Regions from separate parts of the Arthrobacter sp. KKT183 genome, predicted to be linked through region 1. Evidence: riboswitches for the same ligand, from Rfam matches in the RefSeq annotation. Region 1 holds a riboswitch; the other holds the start of a gene.
What was found. A riboswitch is a leader RNA that binds a small molecule or an ion and turns the genes downstream of it on or off. The one in region 1 is predicted to bind glycine.

Region 2: linked by a shared signal. The riboswitch ahead of gcvP (aminomethyl-transferring glycine dehydrogenase) and the one ahead of gcvP (aminomethyl-transferring glycine dehydrogenase) in region 1 are both predicted to bind glycine.

The regions. Positions count from the first base shown of each region.
Region 1 covers NZ_CM145770.1:3,621,183-3,628,853, reverse strand. Annotated here, with positions in the region: gene ACZ2GY_RS17145 (lipid II:glycine glycyltransferase FemX) at 1-1,096, shown strand, start outside; gene ACZ2GY_RS17150 (hypothetical protein) at 1-2, shown strand, start outside; gene ACZ2GY_RS17140 (phytoene desaturase family protein) at 1,099-2,544, shown strand; glycine riboswitch at 2,629-2,730, shown strand; glycine riboswitch at 2,732-2,835, shown strand; gene gcvP (aminomethyl-transferring glycine dehydrogenase) at 2,890-5,718, shown strand; gene gcvT (glycine cleavage system aminomethyltransferase GcvT) at 5,728-6,840, shown strand; gene ACZ2GY_RS17125 (L-serine ammonia-lyase) at 6,837-7,671, shown strand, end outside.
Region 2 covers NZ_CM145770.1:3,378,778-3,386,448, forward strand. Annotated here, with positions in the region: gene xdhB (xanthine dehydrogenase molybdopterin binding subunit) at 1-676, opposite strand, end outside; gene ACZ2GY_RS15990 (xanthine dehydrogenase small subunit) at 673-2,169, opposite strand; glycine riboswitch at 2,568-2,665, shown strand; gene gcvP (aminomethyl-transferring glycine dehydrogenase) at 2,824-5,676, shown strand; gene gcvT (glycine cleavage system aminomethyltransferase GcvT) at 5,687-6,808, shown strand; gene gcvH (glycine cleavage system protein GcvH) at 6,935-7,318, shown strand; gene glyA (serine hydroxymethyltransferase) at 7,315-7,671, shown strand, end outside.

The DNA.
Region 1 (7,671 bases):
GACAGAATCCGTCTTCCGCAGTGAGCGCCTAACGCCAGAGGCATTCGAGCTGTTGGCGTCGGCAAGCCCCGATGTCGTCATTCCGCTCGAACAGACTCCGCAGTGGGCGGACTTCGAGCGCAGTCTGGGCCGGGAACCGTACGGATTGTGGGCCTACTACGACGACGACGACGGCGCACCGGCTGCGATGGTGAGCTTCCTCCGGGTGCGGCGCAGGTTCCGAGAATCGCTGGTCGCGATCAACGGGCCCGTATGGTTCGCGGACCGTACCGCGGAAGCTGAACTCCGTCTTATGCACACGGTTCGGCACCAGTTCACTGATGATCCGGGCACAGACCCCCTCTATGTCCGCATGCAGGTGAAGCACCCGCTGCCTCCTGCAGCCGGACCGATCGAGCACGGCTGGTATGAGCGCGAGATCGTCGTTGACCTGACGCCGGGTGAGGATGCAATTTTCAAGTCTTTCCGGCCGAATGCCCGGAACAGTATCCGTCGTGCGGAACGGTCAGGCGTGGAGGTCCGGACCATCGAGCGGGCACGCTGGGTCGAGGTATTCAGGGCGGACCTGTACCCGATTCTGCAGGAAACAGCGGAGCGCGACGGCTTCTCCAGCTTCGGCCCCGAATACTACGAGTTGCTGCTCTCAACTCTGGGGGATCATCTTCGGCTCATGGTCGCCTACGTGGACAGCAGGGCTGTGAGTTGGTTGATCACTACCGAATACCGCGGCTACTCGGTCTACTACTTTGCGGGCAGCACACACGATGCGCGGAAGACGTTTGCGCCTTATCTGTTGCTGTGGGAAGCGTTCAAACAGCTCAAAGCCGACGGCAATACCGCTTGCGGGCTTACCGGGATTGTGAGTGAGAACTACCCACAACTGGTCAACGTCACCACGTTCAAGCGGAACTTCTCCAAGAACGTTGTGGACCTCCCCACAACTTATGACATCCCGCTGAACCCGGGTAAGTACAAGGTGGTGGCTGGACTGCTCTCATTCCGCAGAACGGCGCCGGCCAAAGGTCGCGCGTTGCTCATGCGAGCAGCCTCGTCCGTGTCCACGCTTCGCGCCCACCGGTCCGGAGGGAAGAGCTAGCCATGGCGGACGTCGCGATTGTCGGTGCCGGCCCCAATGGGCTGGCTGCCGGCGTCGTGATGGCACGTGCAGGCTTGAGCGTGGAGATATTTGAGGCCGAACGAGCTATCGGCGGCGGGTCACGCACCATGGAGCTGCTTGAGCCGGAACACGTGCATGACATTTGTTCGGCTGTGCATCCGATGGCGTTGGCGTCACCCTTCTTCCGGGAGTTCGGTCTCCGGGAACGGATTCCCTTCGTGGTTCCCGAGCTGTCGTACGCCAATCCGCTGGACAATGGCCGTGCTGGACTCGCGTACCGCGATCTTGGGCGTACGGCGCTCGGTCTGGACAAGGACGGACAGGCCTGGCGGCGACTGATGCGCCCGCTCGTGCAGCACATTGATGGGGTGGTCGATACCGGGCTCAACCAGTTCCTGCGGGTCCCGCGGCATCCAGTCGCGGCCGCCCTGCTCGGTTCAAGGACGCTCGAGCAGGGGACTGGCCTGTGGAACCTGCGCTTCTCGACGGAAGAGGCGGCGGCATTGTTTACCGGAGTTGCCGCACATGCCGTTGCTGCCCTGCCCACACTCGCGGCTGCAGGTGCCGGGCTCACCCTCGGAGCGTTGGCGCATGCCGTGGGATGGCCCATTCCGGTTGGCGGATCCCAGGCACTGGTCAACGCTATGGCGGATGACATCCGGGCACATGGCGGCGCCGTCCACACTGCCCGTCGGATTGAATCGGTCGGCGAGTTCGACGGAGCAAAGGCAGTCCTGCTCGATGTCTCACCCGGTGCTGTTGGCGGCCTGGCAGGCGATCGCCTCCCGCAGGGCTACGTCTCAATGCTGGACCGGTTCCGCTTCGGGGACGGCGCCTGCAAGGTTGACTTCATCCTCTCGGGGCCGGTGCCGTGGGCAAACGAGGAAGTACGAGCGGCCGGCACAGTTCATGCGGGCGGAACCCGGGCTGAAGTGGCGGCGTCGGAAGCCGACGTGGCCGCCGGACGCCATCCGGAAAAACCGTACGTGCTGGTTTCGCAGCCTTCCCTGTTCGATTCTTCCCGCGCACCCCACGGACGGCAGGTTCTGTGGACTTACTGCCACGTGCCCAACGGTTCCACGCGGGACATGACGGAGGCCATTGTGCGGCAGATCGAACGTTTCGCGCCCGGCTTCCGCGACGTCGTCGTGCGTTCACACGTCATGACTGCAGCTGACCTTGAGCAGTACAACGCCAATTACGTGGGCGGTGACTTCAGCGGTGGCGCGGTGACCATCCCTCAGCTGCTGGCGCGTCCCTCATTCGGGCCGCACCCCTGGCGGATGCCGGGGAAGGGCCTCTATCTGTGCTCAGCATCGACCCCGCCCGGCCCGGGCGTGCACGGGATGGGCGGTTATCACGCGGCAAAACTTGCACTCAAGGACGTGTTCGGGCTGCCGGTGCCGCAGTTGGGAAGGTCATCGTGAGCGCACTCCTTTGCTGATCGATTTCAGCGAAGAGTAAGCTTGATCACGATCGCATAACTGAAAAGCGCAGTAATAAAACGCCCTTGACCCGCAGCGGGAGAGTCCTGCCGTTGACCTACAGCCGGCAGGCGCCGTAGGAGCAAACCCTCCCCAGGAATCTCTCAGGCCCAGCACCGCAGCGGAAAGGCAACTCTGGAAAGTAGCGCAGCTGAAGATAGGTTGTGCTCACCGACGGTGCAAGGTGAACCCTGTGTTCACGGAATCTCTCAGGTCCAAGACAGAGCGGGGAGGAACCCACCCACCTGTCCGCGCGCCCTGCACGCACACTGATTCACGGAGTTCCTCATGACGCACCAGACGGAATCAACTTTCTCCGACCGCCACATCGGTCCCCGCTCGGACGACGCCGAGCAGATGCTCAAGGTCTTGGGCTACCCCAGCCTGGACAAACTCGTCGATGTTGCGGTGCCGGCGAGCATCCGTATCAACGAGGGCCTGGACATTCCGTCTGCGCTGAGCGAGTCGGAGGTCCTGGCGGAACTGCGCAGCATCGCCGCGAAGAACAAGACCGCCGTGCAGATGATCGGTCAGGGCTACTACGACACGGTCACCCCTCCTGTCATCCGCCGCAATGTGCTTGAGGCTCCCGCCTGGTACACCGCCTACACGCCCTACCAGCCGGAAATCTCCCAGGGCCGTCTTGAAGCCCTGCTGAACTTCCAGACGATGGTCCAGGACCTCACTGCGCTGCCCATCGCCAACGCCTCCCTGCTCGATGAAGCATCGGCCGTTGCCGAGGCCGTCCTCCTGATGCGTCGCTCCGGCAAGAACAAGGGACGAACCATCCTGGACGCGGAATGCCTCCCCCAGACCATCGCCGTCGTGCAGGGCCGCGCTGAGGCGCTGGGCTTTGATATCGAGATCGCTGACCTCTCAAAGGGATTGCCGGACGGCGACATCAACGGCGTCGTCCTCCAGCAGCCCGGGACATCCGGCACGCTCCGCAACCACACGGACATGGTCGCGAAAGCGCACGACGGCGGCGCCCTGGTGACGGTCGCAGCGGACCTGCTAGCGCTGACCCTGATCACCCCTCCGGGGGAGCAGGGCGCGGATATCGCCGTCGGCTCCGCCCAGCGTTTCGGTGTGCCGCTGTTCTTCGGCGGACCGCACGCTGCGTACATGGCCGTTCGAAAGGGCCTGGAGCGCATGCTCCCCGGCCGCCTTGTTGGGGTGTCGAAGGATTCCGACGGCGCACCCGCCTACCGGCTTGCACTGCAAACACGTGAGCAGCACATCCGCCGCGAGAAGGCTACGTCGAACATCTGTACCGCTCAGGCGCTCCTCGCGATCGTTGCCAGCATGTACGCCGTTTACCACGGTCCCGACGGGCTGAAGGCGATCGCGGAACGTGTCCATGGAAAGGCGGCGCGGCTCGCTGCAGCCGTTCCAGGGACGGTCCACGAGTCCTTCTTCGACACCCTTCTCGTGAAGGTCGAGGGCCAGTCCGAGAGCATTGTCCGCAAGGCCGAGGAGCGCGGCATCAACCTGCGGTTGGTCGATGCCGATCACGTCGGCATCTCCTGTGACGAGACCACCACGGACGCTCACCTTGAAACCATCGCCGAGATCTTCGGGGTAAATCTGTCAGCCGACGCGGAGACTGCAATCCCTGCTGACCTGCAACGGACGTCGTCCTATATGACCCATCCCGTGTTCTCCCTCCACCGCTCAGAGACCCAGATGCTGCGCTACCTGCGCGGTCTCTCGGACCGCGACCTGGCACTGGACCGCACCATGATTCCGTTGGGATCCTGCACCATGAAGCTCAACGCCACGGTTGAGATGGAACCGATCTCCTGGCCCGAGTTCGCAACCATCCATCCGTTCGCCCCCGAGCACCAGACCGAGGGCTGGCGCCAGCTGATTGATGACCTGGAGGGCCGTCTCGCTGAAATCACCGGCTACGCCAGGGTGTCGATTCAGCCGAACGCCGGCTCCCAGGGCGAACTCGCCGGTCTGCTGGCCATCCGCAAGTACCATCTTTCACGCGGTGATGAGGCTCGCACAGTGTGCCTCATCCCATCGTCAGCACACGGCACCAACGCCGCCTCTGCTGTGCTCGCCGGCATGAAGGTGGTTGTGGTCAAGACAGCCGGAAACGGCAACATCGATCACGATGATCTCCAGGCAGAGATCGAGGCGAACAAGGATTCCCTGTCCGCGATCATGATCACCTACCCGTCCACGCATGGCGTTTTCGAGGAGGACGTCCGCTGGGTCTGCGACCAGGTGCATGGCGCGGGCGGTCAGGTCTACATCGACGGCGCAAACCTTAACGCGCTGGTCGGGCTAGCAAAGCCGGGTGAGTTCGGTGGTGATGTTTCCCACCTGAACCTGCACAAGACGTTCTGCATCCCGCACGGCGGCGGAGGTCCCGGTGTCGGGCCGGTAGCAGTGGCGGAGCACCTTGCCCCCTTCCTGCCTGGAGATGCGAATAGCGCAGCTGGTGTAGACAACAGCAACACAGCCGGCGTCCCTATCTCCGCCTCCCGCTTCGGTTCAGCAGGCGTACTGCCGATTTCCTGGGCCTATGTGGCGCTGATGGGAAGCGAGGGCCTGACGGCAGCCACGAAGTCCGCGCTCCTTGCAGCGAACTACGTCGCCGCCCGCCTCAATGAATACTTCCCGGTGCTCTACTCGGGTGAGAACGGACTCGTGGCGCACGAGTGCATTCTGGACCTTCGCGCACTTACCGCGAAGACCGGTGTGACAGCCGAAGACGTGGCCAAGCGCCTCATCGATTACGGCTTCCACGCCCCGACGCTGAGCTTCCCGGTAGCGGGCACGTTGATGGTGGAGCCCACGGAGTCCGAGGACCTGCGCGAACTGGACCGTTTCGTCGAGGCGATGATCGCCATCCGACACGAGATCGACCGCGTCGGAACAGGCGAATGGCAGCTGGAGGAGAGTCCGCTTCGCCAGGCACCGCATACCGCACAGACGCTCATCAGTGACGAGTGGTCGCAGGCCTACTCCCGGGAACTGGCTGCATTCCCGCTGCGGACGCTGCGCCACGACAAGTACTTCCCGCCGGTCCGCCGTATCGACGGCGCCCACGGTGACAGGAACCTCGTGTGCTCGTGCCCGCCGATCGAAGACTTCGAGGACTAAGGGATCGCCATGACAAAGCAGACAGCGCTGTATGCCCAGCACCAGGAACTCGGTGCGGCATTCACCGACTTCGGCGGTTGGCAGATGCCCCTGAAGTACCGCAGCGAACTTGAAGAGCACCACACGGTTCGCCGGGCCGCCGGCATTTTCGACCTTTCGCACATGGGCGAGGTGATGGTCACTGGGCCGCAGGCAGCCAGCTTCCTCAACTATGCCCTCGTGGGAAATATGGAGATCATGGCGGTGGGGAAGGCCAAGTACTCCCTCATCTGCACCGAGGGCGGCGGAGTGATTGATGACCTCATCACGTACCGTCTCGCCGAGGACCAGTTCCTTGTGGTGCCCAACGCCTCGAACTCCGACACGGTTGCTGCCGAGCTGCAGCAGCGTGCTGCCGACTTCGATGTCACTGTGCAGGATCAGTCGGAGGAGACCGCTCTCATCGCGGTGCAGGGACCGAACGCGGAGGCGATCCTGCTCGGCATGGCGCCGGCTGCAGACCGCGACGCCATCACCTCGCTCAAGTACTACGCCGCCGTTCGCGTGGAGCTCGCCGGTCAGCCGGTCCTCCTCGCCCGCACCGGCTACACCGGCGAGGATGGCTTTGAACTTTTCATCGAGAACGCGCAGGCCGTACAGCTGTGGAAAGCCGTGACCGAGGCAGGAACCAACCATGGCCTGGCGCCCTGCGGGCTGGCCTCGCGGGACTCGCTTCGCCTTGAAGCCGGCATGCCGTTGTACGGTCATGAGCTCGGCCTGGAGACAAATCCGTTTGAAGCGGGATTGGGCGGTGTCGTCAGCCTGAAGAAGACCGAGAACTTCGTGGGCCGCTCCGTGCTGGAGCCGCTGAAGGCCGAAACACCGGAGCGAAAGCTGGTCGGTTTGCGTGGTACCGGACGCCGGTCTGCCCGTGCAGGGTACGACGTCGTTTCGAACGGACAGACCGTAGGTACCGTTACGTCCGGCCTTCCGAGCCCGACCCTCGGGTACCCGGTTGCCCTCGCTTACGTTGACACAGCGTTGAGCGAACCGGGCACGGAACTGCAGGTTGACCTGCGCGGACGTCCGGAGGGTTTCACCGTCGTTGAGCTGCCGTTCTACAAACGTCCGGGCCGCTCATGACCATCAGCGCCTTCGACCTCTTCAAAATCGGGATAGGTCCGTCCAGTTCACACACGGGCGGGCCCATGACGGCGGCCTTTCTCTTCACCCGGATGGTGGTGGAGCAGGGGCTGCTGGAACAGGTCCAGCACGTCGATGCTGAACTGTTCGGTTCGTTGGGCGTAACCGGTCATGGGCACGGAACAGTCAAGGCCGTGATCCTGGGGCTCGAGGGCGAGCAGCCGCACCTTACCGATCCGGAACGCGCTGAACCTCGTGTGGAGGAAATCTCGAAAACAAAGACCCTTCGTCTGGCCGGCTCACACGATGTAGCTTTTGATCCGGAGAAAGATCTTGTTCTGCACCGCAAGCAGCGGCTGGACTACCACACCAATGGGATGCGCTTCTCGGTATATAACGCTGAGGGCATACTCTTATTCGCCCGCGAATACTACTCGGTGGGCGGGGGTTTCGTTCTGGACGAGGACCAGATCGGCACCGACCTGTCCGCGGAACAGACCGTCGCGATTCCCTACCCGTTTGAATCCGGCGAACAGTTGCTCGGCCTTGCAGCATCGACGGGAAAGTCCTTTTCCGGGATTGTGCTGGCCAATGAACTGGCCGTCCGGTCCGAGACTGAGATCCGCAACGGCCTGCTCGAGATCTGGGACGTCATGCAGGACACCATCCGGCGGGGGTCGACCAACAGCGGCATTCTTCCCGGTGGGCTGCATGTCCGGCGTCGTGCTGCCCGGCAGTTGGAACTGCTTCAGAAGGAAGCTGACCCCAATGACCACCTCAGCACCATGGAGTGGGTCACCCTGTTCGCGCTTGCCGTAAACGAGGAAAACG
Region 2 (7,671 bases), 240 kb from region 1:
CGTCGTGACTGGATAGGTTCAGCACGTGCGCCACGATTTCCTGCGTCTCGGAGGGGTGCTGGGTGCTGCACTGGATGAACACCTGCCCGGACTCGTCGATGTAGGCGAACGATGCGTGCGTTTCCAGGTAGAAGTGCTCCTGCCCGCTGAACTGGAACTCGCCACTGAACCGGTGCGCTGCATCCTCGAGCGCCTTGTCCGGCTCGCCGCGAGCAACCGTCGGGCGGTTCCCCTGGAAGCTCTCGGCCGCGATGGCTTCCTCAACAGTGATCAACGACGGCAACGGCTCGTAATCGACCTCCACCGCCTCCGCGCCGAGGCGCGCGGCTTCTAGCGACTCCCCCAGCACCCAGCACACGGCGTGGCCGTAGAACATCACTTCGCTGGGGAAGAGCGGTTCGTCATGCTTGATCCCGGCGTCGTTCACGCCTGGAACGTCCGTCGCCGTTAGTACCCTGACGACGCCCGGAACCTCCAGCGCGGGCTCGGTGCGCAGGCCAGCTATGCGGGCGTGAGCATGCGCCGACTGAACCGGCCAGGCATGCAGCGCGTTCGAGCTGCGGACAACCAGGTCATCCGTATACAGAGCCGTACCGGTGACGTGGGCTGCGGCGCTTTCGTGGGATACGGGGACACCGACCACGGGGTTTACTGGGCGATCCGACAGCGACTTCACTTGGCCACCTCCAGATCTTCAGCGTTCTCAGCATGGAATCTCAGCAGCGCCTGTCTCAGCATCGCCGAGCGGTACAGCGAGCTGGCCCGCATGTCATCGATCGGCGTTCCTTCACCCGCCATGACGACGGCGGCGGCGGCCACCGTGTCCGACGTCCAGGGTTGACCGACGAGCGCCTCTTCCGTCGCGAGAGCGCGGATTGGCGTCGCTGCCACACCGCCGAGTCCGATGCGCACGGAGGTTACGACGCCGCCGCTGAGTTGCAGTGCGATGGCCACGGACACACTTGAGATGTCGTCGAAGCGCCGCTTCGCGATCTTGTAAAACGCGGTGCTTTCGGCGAGCGGCAACGGGATGCGAATAGCGCGGAGCATTTCGTGCGGCTGACGAACACTCTGGCGGTAGCCGGTGTAGTACTCGGACAACGGAACTTCGCGCTCTCCGTCTGTGGAGGAGAGGACAATTCTTGCGTCGAGCGCCAGGAAAACCGGCGCGGAGTCGCCGATGGGCGAACCCGTGGAGAGGTTCCCACCGAAGGTCGCGGCGTTACGGATCAGCCGGGAGGCGAACTGCGGGAAAAGGTAACCCAACAGCGGGACGCGGCCGTCGAGTGCCCGCTCGACTTCAGAGAGTGTCAGCGCGGCGCCGATCTCGATGGAATCGGCGTCGAACGTCAGCGCCCGGAGTTCCTCCAGCCGATCAATCGCGAGGACCAGCGGCGGGCGGGAATGCCGCAGATTAACCTCAACGCCGAGGTCGGTCGCTCCCGCAACCAGCTTCACGTCCGAGTTCTCGCGCAATGTCTGGTGGACCTCATCGAGCGACTGCGGACGGATAAACTCCGATTCACCGCTGACACGGGTGTGCTGCGGCGCGGGGGCGGGCCGGTTCTGCCGTTCGAGCAGCGGATCCGAGCCCGAAGGTGTTTCGAGCGCGTAAGCAGCGTCGCGGATCGGCCGGTAGCCGGTGCAGCGGCACAGGTTCCCGCTGAGCGCATGGAGGTCAAACCCGTTGGGGCCGCATTCGTGGTCAGTTGCGTGCTCTTCACCGACGACGGCGGTTCCCGTTTCCTTGTCTTCCTGCGCGGGCGAGCGCTCCGGTCGGTAATATTCAGCAGCCATCGAGCAGACAAATCCCGGGGTGCAGTAGCCACACTGCGAGCCGCCGCGCTCCGCCATCTCGCGCTGCACGGGGTGGAGGTCCTCCGGCGTGCACGCATCAGAGACGTTCCCGAGACCCTCAGCGGTGACGATTTCCTGGCCGTCGAAGGCCACTGCCGGCGGGAGACACGCATTGACCGAGGTCCATCGGCTGCGATCGGATCCGTCCGGGCGGGCTACGAGGACGGCGCAGGCACCGCATTCCCCTTCAGCGCAGCCTTCCTTCGAGCCCGTAAGCCCTTCATCCCGCAACCAGTCGAGTAATCGAATGTGGGGGTTTGTTCCGCTGCAGTCCCGGACTTTGCCATTGACGGTTACCTTGATTCCGTCCATCATTCACGCTCCCGTACTAACCGGACCGACGCGCCAACCGAACTGCCTGAAGCGTGTCAAACTGTTCGTTACGTAGTTTCGGTGTGACCTAGCGTACACCCACCGAGCGGAACTTCGTTTCCACCATGCGATAGAAAGGAGCAAAGTTTTGAGCACAACAAGTCCTGCTGCCGAGGAAGAGCGGCGACTTCGGTTGTTGAAGTTCAGGGAGGCAGTGGATGCGGCATCGAGCGCTAGTGCCGCTGGCCATCGATACGAGACTGCCCTCTGGGAGCGTACAGAACTGGCTGACGTAGAGAAGTCACTGAACTAGACGGACCCAGTCGTACAGGAGTTGCGTGAAGACTCAACCAACCGGTAGTCTGTGAATCGCGTCACCTGTCAGTGACGCACGCTTTCGATCCGCGGCGGGAGAGTCCTGCCGGTACGTTCAGCAGGCGCCGTAGGAGCAAATCCTCCCCAGGAATCTCTCAGGCCCACGTACCGCCGCGGCGAGGCAACTCTGGAAAGCAGTCCGGGAAACCGGGCTCACCGACGGTGCAAGTGGATCCTGAGAACATCAGGAAAAACGGAAACTCTCAGGTCCAATACAGAGCGGGGAGGAACCCAAGTCATCGTGGTGTTTTGCGCCACCTGAGTTATGGAGTTCCTCATATGACAGTCCAGTCATTCGTCCCCACGTTCGCAGACCGCCACATCGGTGCGCGCCGCCAGGACCACATCGACACGATGCTCAAGGCTGTTGGCTATGACACCGTCGACGGCCTCGTTGACAGTGCGGTTCCCGACTCCATTCGTCAGGAAAGCCCGCTCGGGCTGGACAACGCGCTCAGCGAAGTCCAGGTGCTGGCCGAGCTGCGAAGGCTTGCCGGCAGGAACAAGACCGCCGTCCAGATGATCGGTCAGGGCTACTACGACACCGTCACGCCGGCAGTGATCCGCCGCAATATCCTCGAGGCGCCCGCCTGGTACACGGCCTACACGCCCTACCAGCCCGAAATCTCGCAGGGCCGGCTCGAGGCGCTGCTCAACTTCCAGACCATGGTGCAGGATCTCACTGCCCTACCGGTGGCCAACGCTTCCCTTCTCGATGAAGCCACCGCGGTGGCCGAAGCCGTGCTGCTCATGCGCCGGGCCAACAAGAACAAGGCCGTCAAGGACGGCAAAACGGTTCTCGACGCGGGCTGCCTCCCCCAGACCATTGCCATCGTCCTCGGCCGCGCAGAGGCGCTCGGATTCGAGGTTGAGGTCGCTGACCTCTCGCAGGGACTCCCGGAAGGCGACATCAACGGCGTCGTCCTCCAGCAGCCGGGCGTCTCCGGCCGTGTCTGGGACCAGACCTCCGTCATCGCAGAAGCGAAGGAGCGCGGTGCGCTGGTCACGGTCGCCGCTGACCTCCTCGCACTGACGCTCATCACCCCTCCGGGTGAGCAGGGAGCGGATGTCGCCGTCGGTTCCACCCAGCGCCTCGGTGTTCCGCTGTTCTTCGGCGGACCGCACGCCGCGTACATGGCCGTGCGCGACGGCATGGAACGCACCCTCCCAGGCCGCATCGTCGGCGTCTCGAAGGACAACGCCGGTGCTACCGCCTACCGCCTGGCCCTCCAGACCCGCGAGCAGCACATCCGCCGCGAAAAGGCCACGTCGAACATCTGCACCGCGCAGGCACTGCTGGCCATCGTGTCTTCCTTCTACGCCGTCTACCACGGCCCGGACGGACTGAAAGCCATTGCGCAGAACGTCCACAGCAACACCCGTGCGCTCGCCACCACCCTGAAGGCCGCCGGCTGGGAACTGACGAGCGACTCCTTCTTCGACACCCTCACCGTCCGCGTACCGCGCGACGCCGCCAAGGTAGTCTCCGCTGCCGAATCCCGCGGCATCAACCTGCGCCTCGTCAACGCCGACACCGTCGGCATCTCGGTCGATGAAACGACGACGCCGGAAATCCTCTCCGCCGTGTCCGCCGCCTTCGGTGCCGGTCAGGTAAGGGAAGCCGCGGGCTTCGAGCTGCCCGCCGCCGCGGTGCGCACCTCGGAATACCTTCAGCACCCGGTCTTCAACACGCACCGCTCGGAGACCCAGCTGCTGCGCTACATCCGCAGGCTTTCGGACCGCGACCTCGCGCTGGACCGAACCATGATCCCGCTGGGCTCCTGCACGATGAAGTTGAACGCCACCGCTGAAATGGAGGCCATCTCCTGGCCGGAGTTCGCTTCCATCCACCCCTTTGCCCCGGATTCCCAGACCGAAGGCTGGCGCGAGCTGATCGACGGACTCGAAGCCGACCTCGCTGAGATCACCGGGTACGATCAGGTCTCGATCCAGCCCAACGCCGGTTCACAGGGTGAGCTCGCCGGGTTGCTTGCTATTCGCGGTTACCACGCTTCCCGCGGCGAGGGCCAGCGCAACGTCTGCCTGATTCCTGCGTCCGCGCACGGCACGAACGCTGCTTCCGCCGTTCTCGCGGGTATGAAGGTCGTTGTGGTGGCCACGGCTTCGGACGGCACCATCGACCACGGGGACCTCCGGGCGAAGATCGAAGCCCACCGGGATGCACTCTCCGCGATCATGATCACCTATCCGTCCACCCACGGCGTGTACGACGCCGACGTCCGCGAAGTTTGCGATGCGGTGCACGAGGCCGGTGGACAGGTCTACGTCGACGGCGCAAACCTGAACGCGCTCGTCGGCCTCGCCCAGCCAGGCAAGTTCGGCGGCGACGTCTCCCACCTGAACCTGCACAAGACCTTCTGCATCCCGCACGGCGGCGGCGGTCCCGGTGTGGGCCCGGTGGCTGCAAAGGCGCACCTTGCGCCGTTCATGCCGGGCGACGCGAACAAGTCTGCGCATGAAGCCGGACACGGCGTTGCGATTTCCGCATCCCGCTTCGGTTCCGCGGGCGTCCTGCCGATCTCCTGGGCGTACGTGAAGCTGATGGGCGGCCAGGGCCTCACCGAAGCCACCAAGTCCGCCCTCCTGGCAGCGAACTACATTGCCGCCCGGTTGAACGAGCACTTCCCGGTCCTCTACACCGGCGAAAGCGGACTCGTTGCGCACGAGTGCATCCTGGACCTGCGCGAACTCACAGACCGCACGGGAGTCACGGCCGAGGACGTTGCCAAGCGCCTCATCGACTTCGGGTTCCACGCCCCCACGCTGTCCTTCCCCGTGGCGGGAACGCTCATGGTGGAACCGACCGAGTCAGAGGACCTCGCGGAAATCGACCGCTTCATCGAAGCAATGGTGACCATCCGCAAGGAAATGGAGCAGGTCGCCAGCGGCGATTTCACTATCGGGGAATCGCCCCTGCGCAATGCACCGCACACCGCTGCCGCCGTCGTCACCTCCGAGTGGGAGCGCCGGTACCCGCGCGAGCAGGGCGCTTTCCCCGTGCACTCACCCCGACAGGACAAGTACTTCCCGCCGGTCGGCCGCATCGACGGCGCCGCTGGAGACCGTAACCTGGTCTGCTCCTGCCCTCCCCTCACCGCTTTCGAAGACTAAGGATTCCGCGATGACTGAGAAGTACACAGCACTCTACGACCAGCACAAGCTGGCCGGCGCCTCATTCACCGACTTCGGCGGCTGGCAGATGCCCCTGAAGTACAGCTCCGAACTCGCCGAGCACCACGCAGTGCGCAAAGCGGCCGGGCTGTTTGACCTCTCCCACATGGGAGAAGTCTGGGTCACCGGCCCGGACGCCGCGGCCTTCCTTGACTACGCACTGGCCGGGAAGCTCTCAGCAGTGGCAGTCGGAAAAGCCAAGTACTCGCTGATCTGCCAGGAAGACGGCGGCATCATCGACGACCTGATTTCCTACCGCCGCGGGGAGGAGAAGTACCTGGTGGTGCCGAACGCCGGCAACGCGCCCGTGGTCGCCTCGGAATTGCTTGAAAGGGCCGCCAACTTCGATGTGACCATCGACGACGTCTCTGCCCAGACGTCACTGATCGCTGTCCAGGGACCCAAAGCCGAGGAAATCCTGCTCACGCTGGTGCCCGCCGAACAGCATTCACTCGTCACCGACCTCAAGTACTACGCGGCGGTCGAGGTTGAGATTCAGGGTGAGCAGTTGCTCCTTGCCCGCACCGGGTACACCGGCGAGGACGGCTTCGAGATCTACGTGCCGAACGAGGGTGCCCCGGGTCTGTGGGAAGCATTGCTGGAGACCGGGACCGGGCATGGCCTCATCCCCGCCGGCCTCGCGTCCCGCGACTCCCTGCGCCTTGAGGCAGGCATGCCGCTGTACGGAAACGAGCTCTCCCGCGAGGGCAACCCCTACGCCGCAGGTCTTGGCCCGGTCGTCTCGCTGGCCAAGGAATCCGACTTCATCGGCAAGACCGCGCTGGCTGACCTCAAGGCAGCCGGCGCCGGCTCCACCACCGGACGCAAGCTCGTAGGCCTCAAGGGCCTCGGACGCCGCGCAGGCCGCAGCCACTATCCCGTGCTGAAAGACGGCAACGTGGTGGGCGAAGTGACCTCCGGCCAGCCCTCCCCCACCCTGGGTTACCCGATCGCCATGGCCTACGTCGACGTCGAGCACGCTGAACCGGGCACGGCGCTGGATATCGACCTCCGCGGCAAGCCCGAGCCGTTCGAAGTGGTCGCGCTGCCGTTCTACAAGCGTTCGAAGTAGTCCTGCGGCACCTCCGCCAGAGTCGGCATTTTCACGCGTGCTGCTTCGCTTAACCCACGCTTTCGAAAATGCCGGCCCTGCCGGAGCCACCCAACCCACAGATTTCTCGTTGTAAAGGAAAAACACATGAGCAAGGTTATTGCCGACCTGAAATACTCCGCCGAGCACGAGTGGATTGCCGGCGACGGCTCCGGACCCGTCTCGATCGGCATCACCGCCGTGGCCACTGACGCCCTCGGCGACATCGTGTACGTGGACCTTCCCGAGGTCGGGGACACCGTCACTGCCGGTGAGACGTGCGGCGAGGTGGAATCCACCAAGTCCGTCTCAGACCTCTACGCGCCGGTCTCCGGCGAGGTCACCGAAACCAATGCCGACGTCGTCGACAATCCGGAACTGATCAACAGCGATCCGTACGGCAACGGCTGGCTGTTCAAGGTGGCCGTCACCGAAGAAGGCCCGCTGATGTCAGCTGAAGAGTACGCAGCAGCCAATGGCGGCGAGCTGTGAGCCCGGCAGGCACGAGCGGGGCCACGGTCGCTTTCGAGCAGGTTGTCTCACCGTCGCTCAACGCACAGCTGTCCGATCTGGACCCGGAGATCGCCGCCAAGATCGACGACGAACTGAACCGCCAGCGCACCGGTCTGGAAATGATCGCGTCTGAGAACCACACCGCGGCTGCCGTGATGCAGGCACAGGGTTCCGTCCTGACCAACAAGTACGCCGAGGGCTATCCCGGCAAGCGGTACTACGGCGGCTGCGAACATGTGGACGTCATCGAGCAGCTGGCGATCGACCGCCTGAAGGCCCTGTTCGGCGCCGAGTACGCCAACGTGCAGCCGCACTCCGGCGCCCAGGCAAAC